One region of the Priestia sp. FSL W8-0524 genome, then DNA from elsewhere that is predicted to be linked to it. Evidence: riboswitches for the same ligand, from Rfam matches in the RefSeq annotation. Region 1 holds a riboswitch; each other region holds the start of a gene.
What was found. Region 1 has a riboswitch for cobalamin ahead of NST66_RS14065 (cobyric acid synthase). Riboswitches for the same ligand answer to the same signal wherever they lie in the genome.
Positions count from the first base shown of each region.

Region 1 (2,267 bases):
CGTACCTAGTTGTGATGGCTTGGTTACAAGTCTCACATGACAGTCTTCTTCTAAGCTTAGAGGATCAATGTCTGTAAAATTTGAGATGCGAGGATACGAGATAACCGCAATATCGATTTCTTTTAACGGATTTACAAGCGTTGAGTAATTTCTGAGTGATAGCGAATCTTCAGCGTCAATTTCCACGTCGTGCATATAAGGAATCACTCCTAGTACCGGAACTCCCGTGTATTCTTCAAACCACTTCAACCCCGGTTTTAAAAGCTCTAAGTCCCCTCGGAATTTATTGATTAACACTCCAATTACTCTAGGTTTATGTTCATCTGGAAGCAATTGAAGAGTACCCACCAGACTCGCAAAAACCCCTCCTTTATCAATGTCTCCTACTAACACAACAGGGGCTTGGGCTATCTTTGCTACGCGCATATTTACCAGTTCCCGATCGTTCAAATTCACTTCAGCAGGACTTCCAGCACCTTCAATCACAATTCGATCATAATGATTGGCAAGCTCTTTATAAGACTCCGTGATAACGTTCAAACCTTCATTAAAAAATTCTTGCCGATACTGAAAAGCAAACATATTACGAAGCGGTTTTCCATGAACGACAATTTGAGATTCATGATCACGAGTTGGTTTAATTAAAATAGGATTCATATTGGTTGTTGCTTCTACTCCAGCCGCTTCAGCTTGAATTCCTTGCGCTCTTCCAATTTCTTTTCCATCCATTGTAATGTATGAATTAAGCGCCATATTTTGCGATTTAAACGGTGCAGTTTGATAGCCGTCTTCTTTAAAAATACGGCAAAACGCTGTAGCAATCATGCTTTTTCCAGCGTCTGAGTGCGTTCCTTGAATCATAAGAGGTTTTCCTTTTTTCACTTTTTCCACTCCCTATCACATAAAAAAACCTTAACTGTAAAAGTCAAGGTTTGGTCATGCGCTCATTAACACATTGTCTTGACTTATTTCTCCCACCGAAAAATAAGGGGTTTTTAAAAGCAGGTCTCCTGGCTTATGCTTCATTTTACTTCTGCATCCTTCCTAGTTTGACTAGTGGGTCTTTGCAGGTTCATCCACATTTACAGTAGCGGGGGCTGCACCGGATTTACACCGATTTCCCTATTATCCTCCTTAGAGGCACTTTTAAAATCATTTATTCTTTATTGTAACGAATTTTATAACCATTCACAATAACGATTTTCTTCTATTATTATATATTACTGTGTTTATACTTATTTGAGTCTCGTATGCTATAATAACAATTATTTTCCAAACATCTTATGAAATAGCTAGGAAGGTGCTCGTAGTTGAAGAAAAAAATCATTTATATCTTTATTAGTTTGCTTGTTCTTTACATAGCAATCATGTCTTTTTGTATGTATCAAACCGCTCATCAGCCTGTTCCGCAAAAAGCAGATTATGTGCTCATTTTAGGTTCCAAAGTAGACGGAGATCAAATGTCTCCTAGTTTAAAAGAACGAGCAAAAACGGCTTTATCTTATTTAAAGACTCATAAACAAACAAAAGTTATCGTAACGGGTGGAAAAGGATCCGATGAAGAAATTTCTGAAGCAGAAGCAGCCTATCGTTTTCTACGAAAAGAAGGAATTAAAAAGAATCGAATGATAAAAGAGGATCAGTCAACTTCTACTTTTGAGAATTTCACTTTCACTAAAAAGAAAGTTGATATTCAACACAAAAAAGTCGTGCTTGTTAGCAGTGATTTTCATTTATTTCGCGCCTCTATTATTGCCAAGCGTCAAGGTTTTGACGTTTATCCTTTAGGTGCAAAGACACCAAATTCAATTAAACTTCAAGCCTACTTTCGTGAGTATGCTGCTATCTTAAAAACGTGGCTGTTTGATAAATAAATAGAGTACACCCCTATACAAACGAAAAACACGGCATGAATTCATGCCGTGTTTTTTATTAATCATCCGTATCGATAACTGCTTTTGGTAAACCCGTGTATTTCGCCCAGTAGAAAATACCGATTGAAACAAGAGCAATTAAAATTAAGTCAAGCGGGTTGCTTAGCACACCTTGTCCTCCACCAAATGAGCCTAGGTAAGAGATAACAAGCATAATAATATAATAAGCAACTAGCCACCAAGCAGATTTAAGCTGCTGTGCAAATTTTACAACGTCAGTTGGTACGTATTTCTTAAATGCTACGTAGATAACAACCATTAGAAGCTGTGATCCTAGAAGCCAAGAAATTGTCGTCCATCCTGACCAATATACGATGTATGAACAGAAGATAA
Region 1 covers NZ_JBBOUG010000001.1:2,760,222-2,762,488, forward strand. Annotated here, with positions in the region: gene NST66_RS14065 (cobyric acid synthase) at 1-891, opposite strand, end outside; cobalamin riboswitch at 984-1,163, opposite strand; gene NST66_RS14070 (YdcF family protein) at 1,311-1,874, shown strand; gene NST66_RS14075 (APC family permease) at 1,933-2,267, opposite strand, start outside.

Region 2 (2,267 bases), 1.1 Mb from region 1:
TACTATAGAATTGTAGGAAGGAACGAATAGACGCTGGAGGTAACACAATGAAACAATTTACGGAAGAAAAACAATTTCGCGAACAAATTAAGAATGAAACACTAAGCGTTGGGATTTTTACGACAACGTGGTGTCCTGATTGCAAACGTTTGGATATGTTTATTGATGAAATCGTTGACGAAAATACAGATAAAGCATGGTTTAAAATTGACAAGGATGAGTTTGAAGAACTTTCTGCTGAAAACAATGTAATGGGTATTCCTTCTCTTCTTGTATATAAAAACGGTGAAAAAATTGCGCACCTGCACAGTGCAAATGCTAAAACGCCTGAAGCGGTCCGTGAATTTTTAGCAACTCTTTAATTCCCTAAGCTGCGAGAGCATTCTCGCAGCTTTTTTTGTGAGAATGGCTATTTCCATTTTTCGATGAGTGGGGTATACTAGGACAAGTGAATAATCGTAAAGCAATAAGGTCTCAATTTAAAGATTGAGTGAAAAGGGAAGTCTGGTGAAAAACCAGCGCGGTCCCGCCACTGTAAGCGCTTTGTGCGTAAGTCAGGAGACCTGCCTTATTGTTAGCTGTGAAACCTTCGAGGAAGGGTGAAGCAGGGTAATGAACATACATATCAAGTATAGTGAACGGATTCTTTTCCTGCTTATCTTGACGTTACCTGCTTTGCTTTCAATTGAAAGTAAAGCTTTTTTATTTTGAAGCTGCTGCCGAGCAGTATACATAGTCAAAGCGGAAAAAACGGGATAGCGCTGCTTTTTGCATGATCATTTGCTTTTTCTTTAACGTGGAGGTTTCGTATTCACAATGAACAATATATAGGGGGAGTATTTAGATGAAAAAATGGCTTTCGTATTCCATTATTGCGCTGTTAGTCATCGTACTTGCTGCATGCGGTGCAGGCAGCCAAAGCAACAGTGATAAAAAAACGAAGCAAGATACAGAACAAACGTCACAAGCTGCGTTTCCAGTGAAGGTAAAAGACGCGCGTGATAAAGAAATTACGTTGAAAAAACAGCCTAAGAAAATTGTTTCATTAATGCCAAGTAATACGGAGATTGTATATGCCCTTGGCCTTGAAAAAGAATTAGTCGGTGTCACAAGCAACGATGATTATCCTAAAAGCGTAAAGAAAAAAGCGCAGGTGGGAGATATGAACGTTAATGCAGAAAAAGTTATTGCTTTAAATCCTGATTTAGTGCTGGCACACGCTTCAAGTATGGGCGTTTCAGATGAAGTATTTAAACAAATTGAAAGTGCGGGTATTCCGGTATTTGTTGTAAAAGATTCAACAACGTTTGATACGGTTTATGATTCTATTACGCAAATTGGTAAATTAACGGGTAAAACAAAAGAAGCTAATCAAACAATTAAAGACATGAAAGAAAAAGTAGCTTCAATTGAGAAAAAAGCAAAAACGATTTCAAAAGAAGATCGTAAAAAGGTATGGATAGAGGTATCGGGAGCTCCTGAGATTTATACAACAGGAAAAGGTACGTTCATGAACGAAATGCTTACTATGATCGGTGCTGATAACGTAGCGGCTAGTGAAAAGGGTTGGGTTAAGTTTTCTGAAGAGCAAGTTGTTAAGTTAAACCCTGACGTTATTATCGCAACGTATGATGCAGACAAAAATGAGATTATGAAGCGTCCCGCTTGGAGCAGCATGACTGCTGTAAAAGAGGGGAACATCGAAAAGGTTGATCAAAACAAAATCAACCGCTTAGGACCTCGTATTGTAGATGGCTTAGAGGACTTAGCAAAAGCAGTATACCCTGAGGTGTACAATAAATAAAAAGAGGGACCATATTCCAGTTCGAATTGAAAAGGGGATTGGTCCCTTTTCACATCTTAAAATTGAAGAACGGCCTGAGCTTTTAATCATGAAAACCGAGACTTCTTATAAAACATACAGCTCAGGCGTTTTAGGAACAGGTATCATGGAAACGGACACCTTTTACAATCGATTTGTTCATAAAGACTATTATTCAGATACTCCTTCTTTAGAGTATGAGCAATATTTGATGAAAGAAAATGTGCGCCATGAGCAAATCGTAGGGTTGATGACAGCGGTTTGGTTAAAAGAAAGAGCGGTTTACTGTTATGAAGGCTACGGAGTAAGAGTAGCTTCCGTGATAACGGCTGGAGTAGGAAACGCAGTGGATATTACAGCTGACGAAGCTGTTCCATTTTATTCCTCTCCCGGTACAATTAATATGTTTTTTTTCGTGGAAGGCACGCTTACGGATGCGGCGTTT
Region 2 covers NZ_JBBOUG010000001.1:1,686,332-1,688,598, forward strand. Annotated here, with positions in the region: gene NST66_RS08415 (thioredoxin family protein) at 48-362, shown strand; cobalamin riboswitch at 453-585, shown strand; gene NST66_RS08420 (ABC transporter substrate-binding protein) at 845-1,804, shown strand; gene NST66_RS08425 (adenosylcobinamide amidohydrolase) at 1,893-2,267, shown strand, end outside.
Region 2: linked by a shared signal. The riboswitch ahead of NST66_RS08420 (ABC transporter substrate-binding protein) and the one ahead of NST66_RS14065 (cobyric acid synthase) in region 1 are both predicted to bind cobalamin.

Region 3 (2,267 bases), 370 kb from region 1:
CCACTTCTTCACGGTCACGATAAGCGCTTTTCACAAGACCAACAGGCGTATCGGGGGAACGGTATTTTAATAAAATCCTTTGCGCTTCCACAATTTGTCTTGTGCGTCTTCCGCTTTTCGGATTATAAAAAGCTACTACAAAATCTGCTTGTGCAGCTGCTTCGATTCGTTTTTCGATTAACTCCCAAGGCGTAAGGTGGTCACTTAAACTAATCGTACAGGCATCATGCATCACGGGCGCCCCAAGGAGAGATGCGCATGAATTAATAGCCGAAATGCCAGGAATCACTTCCAGCTCTACGCCCGTTTCTTTTTTCCATCCTTTTTCAATCAACACTTCATACACAAGGCCGGCCATTCCGTATACTCCTGCATCTCCGCTTGAAATGACCGCCACGGTTTTTCCCGCTTCAGCTTGCTTTACGGCTTCTTGTGCACGGCTTACTTCTTCGGTCATTCCTGTACTAATAATTTGCTGATTCGTTAATAGTCCTTGAATTAATTCCACATAGGTTTTATAACCAATGATCATATCACTTTCTTGAATGGCTTCTCTTGCTCGCTGTGTAATATGTTCAAAGCTTCCTGGGCCGAATCCAATAACTAACAGTTTACCTTTCATGCTAGCTCCTCCTTTATGCGTTACTTTTTACTTTGTCAATTCCTTCTATGGAGTCACTCTTTTCCGGAGAAACAAAACCGTTTTGATCATATTCATAAATAAGTGATTCCTTTATACTGCAGCCTCCTGCTAAATGTTCTTCAACAATTCGATGAGCTACGTTTTCAGTGACCTGCTTGTACCAATCTCCTGAAGGGTACACGATAGCTACAGGAGCATCTTTGCATCTTCCGTTACAGCGCGTACGGGTTGTGTGAACCGCTTCATCTAGATTCAGTTCAGTCACTTTATTTCGAATAGCTTGCGTGGCTTCTTCTCCACCTTTTCTCATACAGCTGCTTCCATTACAAATCAATACGTGATGTTTTGTTCCATTTAAGTTCCACGTCGTCACACTTATTCGCTCCTTTACTAAAAAAACGCCTCTATCAATGATAGAGGCGCAGAAAAATTCAAACTAAGTTTTTGCACTTCCACCTATATCCCGTAGGGTAAGCTTCGCATTAAAAAAAGGCTGGTTTCCTGACTTCGATTCATCACTTGATTGCGCCTTCCCGAATACAGTGGCATATGCAATCAGCTCCTCTTCACAGTGGCGGGTACCGCGCTGGCTTCACACCAGACTTCCCATTTAACGCAATGTGAGCATTGCGCACCTTTTTTGCACGATATGTAGTTTTGTGCTACGAGAAAAACCCGCTTCGCTAATATGCGAGCAGGTAAAACGTCAGAATAAAAGTGTACACGAATGCCACTTTAAGCCAACGTTTCCCTTCCCGCTCCCCGGAGAAATAGAAACTTCACAATAAAGACAGGTCTCCTGACTTGTGTATCATTCTACTTGAGAACCTTCCCGTGATTTTTCCACAGTGGTTATACTCGTTCGTCCACACTTACAGTTGCGGGGGCAGTACTGGTCTTTCACCAGTTTCCCTATTAAGCCTTCTTGGCATCTTTACTGTTGCTGTTTGATATATATGAACCTTTTAAACTATCAGAATAATAGAAGTAACTACCATATCATAGCGTACATTTTTTTTTATTTCAACTCTATTCTTTTCGTAAGATACAAGAAGCTATAAAAAAAACAAGAGCATAAAGTCAGCTCTTGTTTTTTCATTATATAGCTACTAATGTTAAATGAGGATCATTATAATACACGACTTCTGAAAGAACTTTACAGCCATTTGTTTTTGCAAAAGCTTCTCTCGCCTGCGTTTCAGTTTCAAATTCAAACATTTTCATTTCTTTTCCAGCATATACCGTCAGTACCCACATGAAAAGATTCGCCTCCGATTATTGTAGTGATCGCTATATCCACATTATGACGAAACCATATCCTTTTGAAAACCCATTCTACAAAACTTGTCACAAGAAACTTTTAAAAATTTAAAAACATTTTAACTTCTGTAAATGAACAAAATGTACAAAAGGTTTAAGCCGTATTATACCTCTTTAAAAAAGGTGCTTTTTTTACCAACTGTTGCTTCACCAGTAAAAATATATATAGTATTTATTAAAAAAAGAAGCCGGACAGCCGGCTTCTTTTTTAGGAAAGGAAAGTACAGACATCACAGTCCCGTCCTGCTCTTTGTTTTGCATAAAAATACACTAATTAAATATTCCTTTCTTAAAGCAGAACCAT
Region 3 covers NZ_JBBOUG010000001.1:2,390,740-2,393,006, forward strand. Annotated here, with positions in the region: gene cobJ (precorrin-3B C(17)-methyltransferase) at 1-622, opposite strand, end outside; gene NST66_RS12145 ((2Fe-2S) ferredoxin domain-containing protein) at 636-1,016, opposite strand; cobalamin riboswitch at 1,118-1,297, opposite strand; cobalamin riboswitch at 1,416-1,594, opposite strand; gene NST66_RS12150 (hypothetical protein) at 1,742-1,900, opposite strand; gene NST66_RS12155 (M42 family metallopeptidase) at 2,253-2,267, opposite strand, start outside.
Region 3: linked by a shared signal. The riboswitch ahead of NST66_RS12145 ((2Fe-2S) ferredoxin domain-containing protein) and the one ahead of NST66_RS14065 (cobyric acid synthase) in region 1 are both predicted to bind cobalamin.